4 regions of the Candidatus Photobacterium acropomis genome follow, and region 1 is predicted to be linked to each of the others. Evidence: predicted binding sites of a transcription regulator. Region 1 holds the regulator's gene; each other region holds the start of a gene.
What was found. Region 1 encodes CRP, which controls carbon source genes, mostly activating them, when cyclic AMP is high. Its sites were predicted from a motif close to TGTGANNNNNNTCACA; they were not measured.

Region 1 (4,180 bases):
GTTCGCTCGATGGACGACTACTTAAATTACTTAACACCTCAGTTCTCACGCACTCATATTAACTTCCAACGTGTTCCTACGGTTGATACCTCAAACCCTGTCAGTGCGAAAGGTATTCCAAGCCTTGATGAAAGCTTTGTGGTGATCCGTTTTCGTGGCTTAAAAAATGTCGACTTCCCTTACCTACTTGCAATGATCCAAGGCTCATTTATGTCGCGTCATAACACCCTTGTTGTCCCTGGTGGGAAGATGAGTTTTGCGATGGAACTGATCATGAGACCGCTGATCGAGCAGCTCATCAATACAGGTAAAATTAGCTAACATTAAAACCAATAAAAAAGGTTGGCGTAATGCCAACCTTTCTCTAATCAAACAAATATTAACGGCTTAAGCGCTGATCACTTCATAAGAATGCGTAAGCTCTACCCCTTTACCCAGCATCAAACATACCGAACAATATTTCTCTAATGAATCGGCAACAACATTCGCCACCGCAGATTCATCTAAATCAAAACCAGACACCACAAAATGCAGATTTGCTTGTGTAAATAAGCGTGGAGCTTGATCTCGGCGCTGGGCTGAAATTTGCACTTCACAACCGACAATATTTTGCGCTTGTGCTTTCAATCCACTGACAACATCGACTGAACTACAGCCACCAGCAGCCATCAATACGAGCTCCATTGGACTTGGGGCTTTATCGCCACCGTTGCCATCCATTACCACACTATGACCTGAGTTTGATTGACCTAAGAAAGTCATATCTTCTACCCATTTGACTCGGGATTGCATCGCTTAATCCTTATTTAGATGCCCAAAGATAACGACTAGTCTTATTGATAAATCTAATAATGTAAATCGATTTTGGTATCCCGTCCTCTTCGTGCTACAGACTCATTTTTACTTGCAAAAGCTGACCTGTTATTCGTGGTCAAATACCACTAATAGCAACTATCTCACCACGTTGTGATCCTGTGCACAGTTATCCATATCAAATGAGCGATTCTACTAGATCAATATCAAGAAAAAGGCGTAGAAAAAGGATACACTCTAACTTATTCAAGTTAGCTTGCAGCCCAGCGGCTGAATGGATACCCTGTCAGCAGACAGTTTTTTTTCCAGCATGGTGCTCGAAGAGAAAATGAATGCTGTTGGGCAACAAATGCAGAGGAAGTTAGTAATATGGTTCCAGGTAAACCGCAAACAGATCCAACTTTAGAGTGGTTTCTTTCCCATTGTCATATTCACAAGTACCCATCAAAAAGTACGCTGATCCACGCAGGTGAGAAAGCGGAAACTTTGTACTACATTGTGAAGGGTTCTGTTGCTGTACTAATCAAGGATGAAGAAGGTAAGGAAATGATCCTTTCTTACCTAAACCAAGGTGACTTTATTGGTGAGCTTGGCTTATTCGAAGAAGATCAAGAGCGTACTGCTTGGGTTCGCGCTAAGACTCCTTGTGAAGTAGCAGAAATTTCGTTTAAAAAATTCCGTCAGTTAATCCAAGTTAACCCTGACATTCTAATGCGTCTATCTGCTCAAATGGCTAGTCGTCTACAAGTGACGAGCCAAAAAGTAGGTGATTTAGCATTCCTAGACGTTACTGGTCGTATCGCACAAACATTGCTAAACCTAGCTAAACAGCCAGATGCAATGACGCACCCAGACGGCATGCAGATCAAGATCACTCGTCAAGAAATCGGTCAAATCGTTGGCTGTTCTCGTGAGACAGTAGGTCGTATTCTGAAGATGCTTGAAGAGCAGAACCTTATCTCTGCTCACGGTAAGACTATCGTTGTTTACGGTACACGTTAATTTAACGCTGTCATCGTATGAAAAAAGCCGCACACTGTTGCGGCTTTTTTAATGTCTTTTTAACTTTTCAAACAAGCATGAACCTGTTTTTTATCAAGCTTTGCTTCGTTAATTCTGGCACTATGCATGCAGTAAAAAAAGTAGCTAACATACTTTTTCATCTCTTCTTTCGCAGAGGTAATTTCATCACCACGCCCCATTTGTTTAAGTGCTATCTGCTGACACATGCTGTTGTAACGACTCAAGGTTTGGTTACATTCCTCGGTAGAGCTAAACTGCAAGCAACGCTTCGACTTCGCTTTATCACAAACCAGTGCATCACCATTTTGAGTTAACCATGAACGAGTACTATTGAGCATAAATGCAGTTTCAAAAGTGTTTTTAAAAGATTGATTTAACTGCTCATTATTAGCTAGTGTAAACTCACGCTTAGCAACAACGCGATCTTTATAAAGCAATTCAAATACCCAAGAACCACTGACTAACTCATAAGGTTCTGAAAACTGCCAAAGCGCCAAGTTTTTATCGTGTTTATACATGGTATCGGACCATGTTGATACCGTCGTTGCTTGCTCCGTTGCAGGGTTGACCAATTTAGGATGCGTCATACGCGCTGTAATAGGAAATGCCGTTTTTCCTTTCAGCTCATCACTGGCACCATCAGGGATCTCTACTGCATAACGAAACCCGATATATTGCCCAAGTTTCGGGATCACTAATTTATTGCTCGCCTTTACTGTATAAACAGCCCCAATTTGGCTGATCACACCAGCTTCTGAAATCGTCACCTTGGGTATATTGTTATCCACTGAAGATAAAGAGCTACATCCAGTCAATAATGATAATAACAGCCCTATTATTGTGTTCTTTCTAAGAGTCATATTACTTCCACCTAACAAAAAAGCACTGAAGAAAGAAATACTTATTGATAACTTTCTAACTAAAATAAAACATTAGATAATAAAGCAATGTGACATTTTTAACGTGCCGATAAGATCACAAATTGGCAATTAGACGCAAAATAAAATACCCAAAAGGAATAGCAAGGGCAGCCATAAATATTTCATCAATCCCATTCAAACTTTGTGTCTTTTATGAGAACAATTAATTTGTATTGTCTAAATTAAGTGCTACATTCTGCGTATTAATGGACTTTCTTTTTCTCGCGGTAATGGAATATGGATATCGAACGTTTTGCCCCGAATAGCTATACCACAGTACCTGGCGCTATCGCTCCTCAACCTACAACGATTGAGATGACAGGCTTTAGTGACCGTCGCTGTTACTTAGAGCAGCAAACAGGTTTACGTCGCTGCCCTGTTGAAGACAGTGGTATTTGGGGATCCCCCCTCGATAATTAACAGATTCAAAAAAAGCAGCCAAATGGCTGCTTTTTTATTAATACGTCGTTGTGGTTAGGAGTTATAGGTACTTTCAAAGATCTTATCTGCTGAAGCCTCAACAAAACCGGTATAGATCTCCCCATCCGGTTGTAAGTAGCGTTTAGCAAACTCATAGAAGCCACCAGGTACCTGCATATCACCATCACTAAAGGTAACAGACACTTTATCTGCCATGGTCGCTGATTGCTCTAACATCACTTTAGGATTGCCTTTTACCGCCCCTCCAGCTTGGTTAATGGCGAAACCACTGCATTCGAGAAAATGATTCACTTCGGCAATTTCGACAAATTGTTCTAGCTGGTTAATATCAATGGTGAAGTGATTCGCTCCATAACCGTGAGCTGCCACCCAACCTGCATATTCACTTTCTGCATTAAGAAAATGATACACCTCACTACTCAGTTGCCATGGTTTACCTTGATACAAAAAAGCTGGATCAGCAAAGTAGCCATCATCAACTTGATCAACCAGTTTGCGAACTTCGGTTTGCAATTCTGTTGAGCACAAGCCCAATTGCAACTCACTAATGAAAACCTTAGGCGCATTCGGATCAGGATGCTCAAAATGCTCAGCGTAGAGCTTTTTCTCTTTAAAATGGTAGCGTCCTTTTGGCTTATAGCCTACCGCAATAAAAGGTGCAGCTAACCTTGCCAGGCCACACTTAGGTAAACCAAAGGTGCGTAACGCAATATGATCATTGATTAGTGGCTCATCTTCTGTGAGTAACTGCCTAACACTCGACGCAGAAGGACATAAACGCTGGGTATAATCTTTCCATAACTCAGTAAATAATTGTTCCATGCTAGACAATCCTTACAGTTAATGATGAAGCTATCTCAAACGAATACCCGGTGATAATTGCTCAGGTAACACTGTTGATTCACCTTCCATTGATGCCATTGGATAGGCACAATAATCCGCTGCATAGTAAGCACTTGGACGTAAATTACCTGACGCTCCCG
Region 2 (4,180 bases), on a different contig from region 1:
GATTGGTGCGACCAAATCACTCGCGCTAGAGCTCGCAAAGCGTAAGATCACCGTAAACTGTGTCGCACCGGGACTGATTGACACAGGTATGGTAGACGAGCACGTAAAAGAGCATGCTTTACCGCAAGTACCACTACGTCGTATGGGTGAACCAAAAGAAGTGGCTGGACTGGTTAGCTACTTAATGTCTGACATTGCCGCTTATGTTACTCGTCAGGTTATTTCAGTGAACGGAGGTTTAGTATGAACCGTCGTGTAGTTGTTACAGGCATGTCTGGGGTTACTGCATTTGGTAACGATTGGCAGCAGATTGAGCCAAAACTGCGTGCATGCGAAAATGCAACCATCTACATGCAAGACTATGAATTGTATGATGGATTAAATACCAAACTGGCTGCGCCAATTGAAAACTTCACCCTGCCAAAACACTATACACGTAAGAAAACCCGTGCCATGGGTCGTGTATCTAAGCTATCAACACTGGCAACGGAAAATGCACTGATTCAAGCAGGCTTATTAGACAACGATGTACTGACTAACGGTCAAACCGGTATTGCTTACGGCTCATCAACCGGCAGTACCCCTGCGATCAGTGCTTTTGGTGTGATGCTTAACGAGAAAAGCACCCGCGCAATTACTGCCACCACTTATGTACAAATGATGCCTCACACCACTGCTGTTAACGTGGGCTTATTCTTTGGTCTGCGTGGTCGTGTGATCCCAACTAGCAGTGCATGTACTTCAGGTAGCCAAGCAATTGGTTATGCGTATGAAGCCATTAAACACGGCTATCAAACTGTAATGGTAGCTGGTGGTGCTGAAGAGCTTTGCCCAACAGAGTCTGCCGTTTTTGATACCCTTTTTGCTACCAGCCTTAAAAACGACACACCGAAAGCAACACCTCGCCCCTACGATACCGAGCGTGATGGCTTAGTGATTGGTGAAGGTGCTGGCACATTAGTATTAGAAGAATACGACCATGCCATTGCTCGTGGCGCGAAGATCTATGCTGAAGTGGTTGGCTTTGCTAGCAACTGTGATGCCGCCCACGTAACACAACCACAAAAAGAAACCATGCAGTTATGTATGGAAATGGCACTACAGCAAGCGAACTTATCACCAAGTGCTATCGACTATATCTCAGCTCACGGCACAGCCACTGAGAAAGGTGATATTGCCGAGAGCCAAGCGACAGCGAGTATCTTTGGTAATGACACGCCAATTAGCTCTCTGAAAAGCTATTTAGGTCACACTCTTGGTGCCTGTGGCGCGATTGAAGCATGGTTAAGTCTAGAAATGATGCATAATGGTTGGTTTAACCCAACCCTTAACCTAGACAACGTTGATCCTGAATGTGGCGATTTAGACTACATTCGCGGTGAAGGACGCAACCTTAATTGCCAGTACATTATGAGCAACAACTTTGCGTTTGGTGGGATCAACACGTCAATTATTTTTAAGCGCGTTTAACACCTACATATAGCGCTAAATATACGCTTAAAAACGCAAACCAATAACCATGCACATACTAAGATCAGTTATCGTGCATGGTTATTGTCATTCACATTATTGCTGTTTTAAAAATTCGATCGCCTGATCTTTTTCCTCTGGCTGGAAGAATTGAATATCGATGTTACGAAATAGCTTGTCTTCCACTTTGACAATTTTTTCAATCCACTGCTTATCAGCAACCACTGCAACTTTGGTAATGTGCGAAATACCCGCATGAAACACATAACGTACTTCTTCAAGTAGCGCTGAAAACTCTATCCCTTCAAAATTATCGATCTGCTCGAAAATCACAATCTTGCCATGTACTTCAGTTTTAGCTTGTGCATCATACAAAATACGCTTCATGTCATCTTCATTGATCTTGCCATCAATTGAAAACGCCACTGCATTATCAATATCAACATTGAGCATAGTTAACATTATTGTGTCCTTAATCCTTCAAGAAATGAGTGTTTTACTATGCGCTTTTTGTCAGAAAAGTGCAGTGAGGTAGAGACGATATTTTGGGGAAATGATATTGCATCAAAGCATTGTGATTTGCTCTCCTCTTTATTAAAAAAGAACTCCAACAAAATAAGCACCAATATGCACATATCTATTTACATTTCTAAACAAACAGAACATTGCAAAATAAAATTTAGACCTCTAATCAGTTAAGATTCATTTTCATACATGTAAAAATGAGATAAAACCCACAAAAACAACGTAAATCATGTATAATTATGATTACGCATCATCACAATGCGTAATAATACCTATTAAATTATTTAGAGCTCAAAGGAATAGACTCTTAATATGGACATATCAACACCTTCGGTAAATGCTTCCGAAATAGGTGAAGACATAAAGCAAACGTGGACATTTTTACAACCAACAGCAAAGGATGGTGATGAGATTTTTAATCTGATCGCTGATTGTCCCCCTCTCGATACCAACTCCTCTTATTGTAACTTTCTCCAATCTACCCATTTTCATAAAACCTGCGTTATTGCACGTTGTAATGGCCAGATTGCAGGGTTTATATCAGGTTATAAAAAGCCTGATGAGTCCAGCACTTTATTTGTATGGCAGGTGGCAGTAGCCCACCAATATCGAGGTCATGGGCTTGCCTTTAACATGTTACAAGAGCTAATAACGCGTGATGCATTGCACCCTATCACGGCCATTGAAACCACGATCACAGAAGATAACCGCGCATCGTGGGCATTATTTAGAAAGCTAGACGCACGCCATGGCGAGCAAGGCGAAGTGAGTACTTTTTTAGACGAAGACATTCATTTTAAAGGTAAGCACGATACGGAATTCTTGTATCGCATCCCTTTAACTCATACTCAACAGAAAGGAAAATAAACGGGCATATTATGGATATTTTTAAGAAACAGGAATCAAAAGTTCGTTCTTACTCAAACAGTTTCCCCGTCGTATTTACCAAAGCAAAAGGCAGCTGGCTTGAGACCGAACAAGGCGATCGTTACCTCGATTTTCTCGCTGGTGCTGGTTCTCTAAATTACGGTCATAATAATCCTGTGTTCAAACAGGCTCTACTCGACTATATCGAACAAGATGGGATCACCCACGGTTTAGATATGCACTCCACAGCTAAAGCCAATTTCCTTGAAGTATTAGAGCGCAATATTCTCGCCCCTCGCCAGCTTAACTATGTAACGCAATTTACCGGTCCTACGGGCACAAATGCGGTAGAAGCAGCACTGAAACTGGCACGTAAAGTAAAAAAGCGCAGCTCTATTGTTGCTTTCACCAATGGGTTTCATGGTTGTACTGCAGGTGCATTAGCCGCAACAGGCAATCAACATCACCGTCAAGGTTCAGGAATGAGCCTTAACAATATTACGCGTATTCCTTTTGAAGGTTATGCAGATATTGACGGTCTTAAATTATTTGAAACCATGCTTACCGATAATTCAGCTGGCATGGATAAACCAGCCGCAGTATTGATTGAAACAGTACAAGGTGAAGGCGGTTTGAATGTCGCTTCTAACCAATGGCTGCAACGTTTAGAAGCTATTTGTAAACAACACGATATTTTACTGATTGTGGATGATATTCAAGCAGGCTGTGGACGAACAGGTACTTTCTTTAGCTTTGAACCATCAGGGATCAAGCCTGATATTGTGACCCTATCAAAATCAATTGGTGGCTATGGTTTACCAATGGCGATTGTACTGTTCAAACCTGAGCTTGATATCTGGCAACCGGGTGAGCATAACGGTACTTTCCGTGGTAATAACCATGCATTTGTAACGGCAACCAAAGCCCTTGAAACCTACTGGGCGGATGATTCACTTGAAAAACATGTTGCCGCCAGCTCTGAGATCATTAGTAAGGTATTAGATAAATGTCTTCATGATCATGCCGATCTGTTTGTACAGAAAAAAGGTCGCGGCATGATGATCGGGATTGAATGTAACGATGGCGAGCTTGCCGGACAAATAGCAAAAACGTGTTTTGAAAATGGCTTGGTGATTGAAACTGCAGGCCCTAATGATGAAGTCGTGAAATTCTTTAGTCCACTTACTATCTCACATGATGAGCTAAAACAAGGTTTAGCTATTTTTGAAAATGCGGTAGAGCAAATCGTCGCAGAAGACTTTAAACAAGCATCATAATTTAAGGACAAATCATGATTGTTAGAACATTAGATGAATGT
Region 3 (4,180 bases), 1.1 Mb from region 1:
CTCGTCTAACACAAGCGACTGAAATTCTTCATCAAAAAGCATTGAATGGCGAACGTATGCCATCATGTGTTAACTTTATTTCAGGTCCTAGCTCGACTGCTGATATCGAGCTGATCAAGGTTGTTGGTGTGCATGGGCCCGTCTTTGCCACCTACATCATTATTGATGATATGTAAGCCTACCTATCACCAATAGTGATAAACAGCTAGCAGGAAGTTAGCGGTTAAGCACACTACGGGAATAAGAACAACGCAGCTATCGGGGCTGCGTTTTTTTATTCAAGTTCCACATCCCCTCTTTGACTCTCTGCCAAATCACGCTTGTTGAATATAGCGCCATAATATGAGTTAGGTATATAATCCTTGCCTCTTAGGCTTTGTATGGGATAAAGAATGCCAGCTATCGACGATCTCGTTTTATTCACTCAAGTCATTGAACATGGATCATTCAGCAAAGTGGCTGAACTCAATAACGTGACTAAATCGGTTGTTAGTAAACGCATTAGTAAACTTGAGACAGAATTAGGTTTACAGTTAATCTACCGCACCACCCGTAAATTAACCCTCACTGAACCCGGTGAAGTCCTCTATCATCGTGCAAAAAGCATCAACCACGTTGCTCAAGCCGCTTTTGATTCAGTAACCGGTTATAGCGAAGCCTTATCTGGCAAAGTTCGCATGTCAGTTCCCACCATTTCAGGTGAATTAGTTCTCGCTAAAGCCGTGGCTGAATTTTGCCAAAAACATCCGGGACTATCGGTAGACATGTCACTTGATAATCACTTTGTCGATCTTGTGGCTGACAATTATGATCTGGTGATCCGTACTGGTTATCTAGAAGATTCCAGCCTGATTGCCCGCCATATATTTAATTCTCGTTGGGTGATCTGTGCCTCTCCTGCTTACATTGAGCATTACGGCAAGCCAGAAAAACCTAAAGATTTATTAAGTCATAATTGCCTAGGCTACAACCCACAAAGCACAGGCCCTTTCGACTGGCAATTTCTTAAGCAAAACAAAGTTTATACCCAGAAAGTGAGTGGTAATTTCTCATCTGACAATGCGGCTGCATTAAAGAAAGTCGTGCTTGCAGGTAACGGCATCGCCTATCTACCTAATTGCTTAATTTATGATGAAATACAACGTGGTGATTTGGTGGAATTACTGCCAACCCATGCAGGTAAAGTGGTCGGCATTTATGCGGTATACCCTTATACCAGAAAGCCAGCTAAACGCATTCAAGCCCTGATAGAACACATTCGTGAAAGCTATATGGAAATTAAAGAGAAATTTTAATTTCCATATAAATCATTATATTAGCCATCAACCAGCTTCATCAGTAGATGCCCGTCATACATTGCTTGTTTCACTAAAGCGGCGCCGGGCATGGTTGCTTGGGTATAAAAACAGCTTTGTTCAATTTCTAAATCACGGAAATACACAGGCAAGGTTTGTGAGCGAATTCGCTCCATGATCGCTGGATATAACACCGATTTCGCGCGGTTAAATTCGCCACCAATCAAAATGCGTTGGGGATTAAACAAATTCACCATGATCGCAATGGCTTGACCTAAATTGTGCCCAAGCTCAATGATAATCTGTCTTGCTAAACTATCACCTTCTACGGCTGCATCACACACAGCTTCAATGGTAAGCGGCATATTACTCAGCATAGATTCGTGTCCGGCATCGAGCTGTGTTTTCACTTGCTCTAAGATCGCTTGCAAACTTGCGACTGTTTCTAAACAACCGTGATTACCACAGAAACAACGCTTACCATAAGGCTTAATTTGAATATGCCCAAGCTCACCAACGTTACCTGTTTTACCTTGAAGGACATTATCATCGAGCACAATCCCAGCCCCAACACCGTGATGTATCGAGACTAAAATCGAGTTCGCAATGCCACGAGAGTTACCAAAAAGCTTCTCAGCTAATGCCCATGAGCGAGTATCGTTACCAATAAAAACAGGCAGCCCTGTTTCTTGGTGAATGATCTCGCCAAGCGGAAGATTGGAAACGTTATAATGCGGCATTTGCAGTACTACACCATCACTTGAATTCACTAATCCAGGTAGTGATACTGCGATAGCCGTAATACGATCGAGCTCGCTTACATGATTAGCAAAAAAGACATTAATTTCCTGTAATAGCTTTTCAACCACATCTACCTGATGCAATTGCTCAATGTCTTGACGCTCTTCAACAAGGATTTCACCACCGAGAGCATGTAAAGCAATCGTCAAGTAACCACGCCCTAAGCGAATCGATAAAAATTGCCAACCTTCATTAGCTGGCACAAGCCCAATGGCTGGGCGTCCACGGCTACTTGATTCTTGGAATTGAGTTTCTTTAATTAAATGCGCATCAATCAGTTCACGAGTGATCTTAGTAATACTCGCAGGGGCAAGCTGACTACGTTTTGATAATTCAATGCGAGAAATCGGGCCGTACAAATCAATCAGTTTGTATACGCTCCCAGCATTATTTCTTTTAATATGATCGATATGGCCTGGCTGAGCGACGTACATGTCGATACTCCTGAAAAATCAGCTATAAAACCTTCGGAAGTTAATTTTTTTACTTTGCGAAGTAATTGTGAAGCCTCTTGTCTTCAGTACGTGACAGGTATCACTATCAATGACTAAAGACATTGAGTTTCGCTTCTGCGATAATGGCAAAACGGCTTTTTTGCCAACCATTTTTATTCAATTAGCGGATTTATTTCACGCAGTAACCTTTCTTTACAGCCAAGCTGTTTCACAATAAGAAATAGGCTGTTTGCGTGAAAATAAGAGGTTCAACGTGTACAAAATTAACGAAGTATTCGAGACAATTCAGGGTGAAGGTGTATTTACTGGCGTACCTGCTATTTTTGTTCGATTACAAGTCTGCCCTGTCGGTTGTTCATGGTGTGATACCAAACAAACATGGACAGCAGAGCCACAAGACTTAGCATCTTTAGAACAAATCATGGCAAAAACTGAAGATTCTCCACTTTGGACTCAGCTTGACGCTAATAGCGTTGTGCAACTACTGATTGATCAAAAGTACACAGCAAAGCATGTTGTTATCACAGGTGGTGAGCCATGCATTTACGATCTTCGTCCCCTAACTGAAGCACTAGAAGCAGCCGATTTTAATTGCCAGATTGAAACCAGCGGTACTTCTGAGATCCAAACCAGTGATAACACTTGGGTAACGGTATCGCCAAAAATCAACATGAAAGCCAAGCTGCCTGTGCTTGCTTCTGCCCTAGAGCGTGCTAACGAGATCAAACACCCTGTCGGAACGAGTAAAGATATCGAGCAACTTGACGCTTTATTAGAGGGCAAGAGCCTTAAATCAGACGTCACAATTGCACTACAACCTATCAGCCAAAAACCACGCGCAACTGAGCTTTGCATCGAAACTTGTATTGCTCGTAATTGGCGTTTATCAATTCAGACACACAAATACTTAGCTATTGCTTAAACTGCTGTTGCCTGAAGTGATTTATAAAAAATTCAGCTAAGACGTCCTAGATATATATTTTCCAATACAGAGCTAGGACGACTTAAAGCAAATGACCGATAATTAACCAATCATTTGCTGAAATTACCGCTTTCTTTCATCAATTTATCATTTGATTGATATCAATACTTGATGCTTGTCGTAAGAAAGGTAATATGACTAACACTTAGATATCTTTAAGCACGAGATACTTTAATTCCGAAGTCAGTGCCTAAACGGAGAATGATTTAAACATGACTTACGCGCCTGTAACAGACGTATTAAGCGGCAAACTAGCGGTAGACAGTGAAGTTACTGTTCGCGGTTGGGTTCGCTCACGTCGTGATTCCAAAGCTGGGATCTCTTTCCTTGCCATTTATGACGGCTCTTGTTTCGACCCGATTCAGGCCGTGGTCCCTAATGAGTTAAATAATTACCAGGATGAAGTGCTTAAGCTTACAACTGGTTGCTCTGTTGAGGTTACCGGTACAATCGTAGCATCTCCTGCTCAAGGTCAAGATTTTGAACTAGCAGCAACCAACGTTAAAGTAGTTGGTTGGGTTGAAGATGCAGAATCTTACCCAATGGCGAAAACACGCCACTCAATTGAGTACTTACGTGAAGTTGCACACCTTCGTCCACGTACTAACGTGATCGGTGCTGTTGCACGTGTTCGTAACTGTCTATCT
Region 4 (4,180 bases), 360 kb from region 1:
TCGAGTCAATTTGATCTTCCTGAGCAGATGCAAAACACCTGGCTGTTTGGTATTCAGCGAATGTTACTGGGTTATGCCATGCCGCATGATACGGGCTTGTTTGAAGGCATTTCTGCTTACGATCAAGTGCAGGGTATTGATGCAGAATTAGCTGGTCAGTTGGCAGGTTTTATTGATTGCTTAATTAGTTACCGTGAAGTGTTAGCGGAGCCGCACACAGTCGCTGGTTGGTCAGACATATTGAATCAACTATTGGATGATTTCTTTGCTGTTGAGCTTGAAGGCGAATTAGTTCTGAAATCGATCCGCGATAACGTACACCGCTTACAAGAGCAGCTTTCAGATGCAGGGTATCAAACCGAGATTACGCCAGCGGTGTTAACTCAATACTTGCGCGATAAACTATCGGGCGAGCGAGTTAGCCAACGTTTCCTTGCTGGGCAAGTAAACTTCTGTACCTTGATGCCAATGCGATCGATCCCTTTTGATGTGGTGTGTTTGCTTGGCATGAATGACGGTGCTTACCCTCGTAACATTGCGCCTGAAGGATTTGATTTAATGAATGGTCGCACTAAAGCTGGCGATCGTTCCCGTCGTGATGATGACCGTTATCTATTCTTAGAAGCATTGCTTTCTGCGCAGCAAACCTTGTATATCAGCTATGTTGGACGCTCGATTCAAGATAACGCTGAGAAGATAGCTTCAGTCTTGGTTAGTGAGCTGGTGGAATACTGCCAGCAAGGTTACTGCCTTGAAGGTGATGAGCCATTAGCGGTTGATGAATCAGCAGAAAATATTAAACAAAAACTGATTGAGCACCATCCATTAGTACCATTTAGCCCAAGTGCATTTACTGGCGAGAAAGGCAGTTATGCCATTGAATGGTTACCTGCAGCAGCTCGTGAAGGACAAGCGAGTCAGCCATTCCAACTTGGTGAATTACCACCAGAGCCAATTGCAGACGATCAGCAACAAGTGTTAGAGCTTGCCGAGCTACAACGTTTTTGGCGTTTACCGGTACGTTATTTCTTTAACCGCCGTTTGAAAGTTTACTTCGAGCCACCAATGGGCTTGCTTGAAGATGATGAGCCATTTGTGCTTAATCAGCTAGAAAGCTATCACATCAAAAATGATCTGTTAGGTTTGTTACTCGATGCCAAGATGACGAACCAAGATCCTGATCAGATCTTTAGTCATTTTGCACAAGAGCAAAAAGCGGCAGGTCGATTACCGGTAGCGGCATTTGGTGAAATTGACTTAGATGCTAGCCGCACTTCTGTTGGGGAGTTGGTCGATAAAATTGAGCCTTTGGTGCATGCGCCATTAGCAGATCAAGAGGTGGGCATTCGCTTTGATGTTAATGGTCATCCTGTTTTGCTACAAGGCTGGTTAAAGCAGCGTTATCAATCAGGTCTAATGCGTTTTAGAAGCGGTAAAGTACGCTCGGTGGATTTACTGGCGGCTTGGTGTGATCACCTGTGTTTAGCCATTAGCCAACCTCAAGCGATGCAAAAAACACATCTTATTGGCACCGATAAATACCTTATTCTGCATCCTATTGATGCCGCAACGGCTAAACGTTACCTACAAGAATTAATCGAGCTTTACTATCAAGGTTTAAACCAGCCATTGGCGTATTTCCCGAAAACGGCACATGCCGGCATTCAAGCTTGTGTTGATAAACAAGGTAATTGGAAAGATGACGAACTGACGGTTGAAAAAGCTTACGACAAGATGGCGGGTTGTTTTAACGATGGTTATCTTTTTGCTGGTGAAGGGGCTGATGAGTACATCAATCGGGTGTGGACACATTGGAATGATGAGCTTGCGAAAACCAGTTATGTATTGGCATTGAAAGTGTTACAAGCGGCAGTGCTAAACAGTGAAGAAGTAGAGCAGGAATAAAGAGAGTAGTGTGGCCGCCAGCAAATCATTATTAATTGTAGGGTGTTCGCTGTACGGCCACCGGTCCAGAGGTGACCAAGTTTCTGGCGCTGATACTAACTAACCGCTGTAAGACAAACCGTGAGTAAGTTCTCACAATATTAGAATAAAACAGGATTTGATCGTTTAATCTTCGCTTATAAGTGTTTGATCACATTAGTGATGTGAGCAAGATCACCTTGAAATAACAATGATCATTTTAGCGTTCAAATTTGATGATATGGGACAAGTAAAATCATGACGGCACAAACGCAGACCAACATTTTGCAGCCAATGGCGTTCCCACTGCATGGCACCCGTTTAATAGAAGCCTCAGCGGGTACGGGGAAAACCTTCACCATTGCCAGTTTATACCTTCGTTTATTGTTAGGTCATGGCTGCGCACAAACACGCCACGCTACAGAGCTTACCGTTGATCAGATCCTCGTGGTGACCTTTACTGAAGCAGCAACCGCTGAACTACGTGATCGTATTCGTGCTCGTATCCATGATGCACGACTCGCTTTTAGCCGAGGTGTTAGTAATGATCCTGTGATTGAGCCATTGTTAACGGAATATCCAGATCATAAAGCGGCAGCGAATATTTTATTGCAGGCAGAGCGCCAAATGGATGAAGCGGCGATTTATACCATTCATGGTTTCTGTCAGCGAATGTTGACTCAAAATGCGTTTGAATCAGGCTGTCGTTTCAACAATGAATTTGTTACTGATGAAAGCCAGCTTAAAAGCTTGGTGGTAGCCGATTATTGGCGAAGCCATTTCTATCAATTACCTCGCTCGCTGGCATCACAAATTCGTGATTTATGGTCATCGCCAGCAGCCTTATTAAAAGATATCGGTAATAGCTTAACTGGTGCACCAGTCAAATTATCTGTCTCAGCCATGACGGCGGATTTAGAACAATTACACCAACAAAACCTCGAGCGCATTAATGGCTTTAAGACGTTGTGGAAAGAGCACTTTGCCGATTTAGAAGCGTTAATTGCGAATTCTGACGTAAATAAGCGCAGCTATACCAAAAAGAGCTTACCCGCTTGGCTAGCACAGGTAAATGAGTGGGCAAATGCAGCCACTGATAGCTATGAGCTACCCGATAAATTAGATAAGTTTTCACAGCGAGTATTAAGCGAGAAAACCCCGAAAGGTGAAGCACCGCAACATAGTGTGTTTGTGGCTATCGATGACTTGATTGATAACCCTGCGACGTTACGGGATCCATTATTAGCTCATGCGATTGAACGTTGTCGCACGCTACTCGCTCAAGCCAAAGCACATAAAGGCTGGTTATCGTTTGACGATCTTCTTACTCAGTTAGGTACAGCGATCGAGAATGATCAAGATGATCTGCTGGCAAGTAAGATCCGCAGTCAATATCCGGTTGCGATGATAGATGAATTCCAAGATACCGACCCATTACAGTACGGTATTTTTAGCGCTGTTTATAAAGATCATCCTGAGTGTGGTTTATTTATGATCGGTGATCCGAAGCAGGCGATTTATGCTTTCCGCGGCGCTGATATTTTTACCTATATTCAAGCTCGTCGACAGGTACAAGATCATTACACGCTAGGCACAAACTGGCGTTCGACTGCCGATATGATTGCCTCTGTGAATAGTGTTTTTGCCCATCCAAATAGTCCGTTTATTTACGATCAAGACATTACTTTTGAACCTGTTGGTCATAGCCCGAAAGCACCAGAGCGAAGCTGGTGGCTCAATGGCGAAAAACAGCACGCGTTAACTTTCTGGTTGCAAGATAGCGATGAGGGTAAACCTGTTACCAAAGGTGAATATGAATCTACTATGGCGCAGGCCACCGCAGCGCAAATTCAGCATATTCTTGAGCGCTCACAACAAGGGCAAGGCTACTTTTTAGATAAAGAAGGTGGTGAGGCTAAAGCTGTGAAAGCGGGTGATATTGCGGTACTGGTGCGAACTGGTCGTGAAGGCAAGTTAGTGCGGGAAGCGTTAGCACGCCAAGGCATTGCCAGTGTGTATTTATCGAATCGTGACAGCGTATTTTCAACCGCAGAAGCGGCAGATGTTCAACGTTTACTGCAAGCAGTATTAACTCCTGAAGATGATCGCGCGCTGCGAGCGGCACTAGCGTCTGGTTTATTTGCGTTAACGGCGATTGAGCTTGATACCCTTAATAACGATGAGAACGAATGGGAAATTGCGGTAAATAGCTTTAAACAATATCGTCAGCAATGGCAAAAGCGCGGTGTGATGCCGA

Region 2: a site for CRP is predicted at 2,194-2,209, ahead of ectA (diaminobutyrate acetyltransferase). Genes of this name have one in related genera too.
Region 3: a site for CRP is predicted at 2,620-2,635, ahead of mlc (sugar metabolism global transcriptional regulator Mlc). Genes of this name have one in related genera too.
Region 4: a site for CRP is predicted at 2,108-2,123, ahead of recB (exodeoxyribonuclease V subunit beta). Genes of this name have one in related genera too.

What each region holds. Positions count from the first base shown of each region.
Region 1 covers NZ_CP131609.1:695,631-699,810, reverse strand. Annotated here, with positions in the region: gene Q7657_RS09910 (phosphoribulokinase) at 1-321, shown strand, start outside; gene Q7657_RS09905 (OsmC family protein) at 388-792, opposite strand; gene crp (cAMP-activated global transcriptional regulator CRP) at 1,183-1,815, shown strand; gene Q7657_RS09895 (DUF3859 domain-containing protein) at 1,875-2,696, opposite strand; gene Q7657_RS09890 (hypothetical protein) at 2,994-3,176, shown strand; gene Q7657_RS09885 (DUF1338 domain-containing protein) at 3,231-4,019, opposite strand; gene astD (succinylglutamate-semialdehyde dehydrogenase) at 4,050-4,180, opposite strand, start outside.
Region 2 covers NZ_CP131608.1:302,691-306,870, reverse strand. Annotated here, with positions in the region: gene Q7657_RS01405 (3-ketoacyl-ACP reductase FabG2) at 1-247, shown strand, start outside; gene Q7657_RS01400 (beta-ketoacyl-ACP synthase) at 244-1,470, shown strand; gene Q7657_RS01395 (SpoIIAA family protein) at 1,567-1,932, opposite strand; gene ectA (diaminobutyrate acetyltransferase) at 2,308-2,862, shown strand; gene ectB (diaminobutyrate--2-oxoglutarate transaminase) at 2,874-4,139, shown strand; gene Q7657_RS01380 (ectoine synthase) at 4,154-4,180, shown strand, end outside.
Region 3 covers NZ_CP131609.1:1,771,463-1,775,642, reverse strand. Annotated here, with positions in the region: gene Q7657_RS15170 (LutC/YkgG family protein) at 1-176, shown strand, start outside; gene Q7657_RS15165 (LysR family transcriptional regulator) at 393-1,295, shown strand; gene mlc (sugar metabolism global transcriptional regulator Mlc) at 1,316-2,530, opposite strand; gene Q7657_RS15155 (hypothetical protein) at 2,640-2,768, shown strand; gene queE (7-carboxy-7-deazaguanine synthase QueE) at 2,805-3,473, shown strand; gene asnS (asparagine--tRNA ligase) at 3,746-4,180, shown strand, end outside.
Region 4 covers NZ_CP131609.1:1,059,282-1,063,461, forward strand. Annotated here, with positions in the region: gene recC (exodeoxyribonuclease V subunit gamma) at 1-1,905, shown strand, start outside; gene recB (exodeoxyribonuclease V subunit beta) at 2,182-4,180, shown strand, end outside.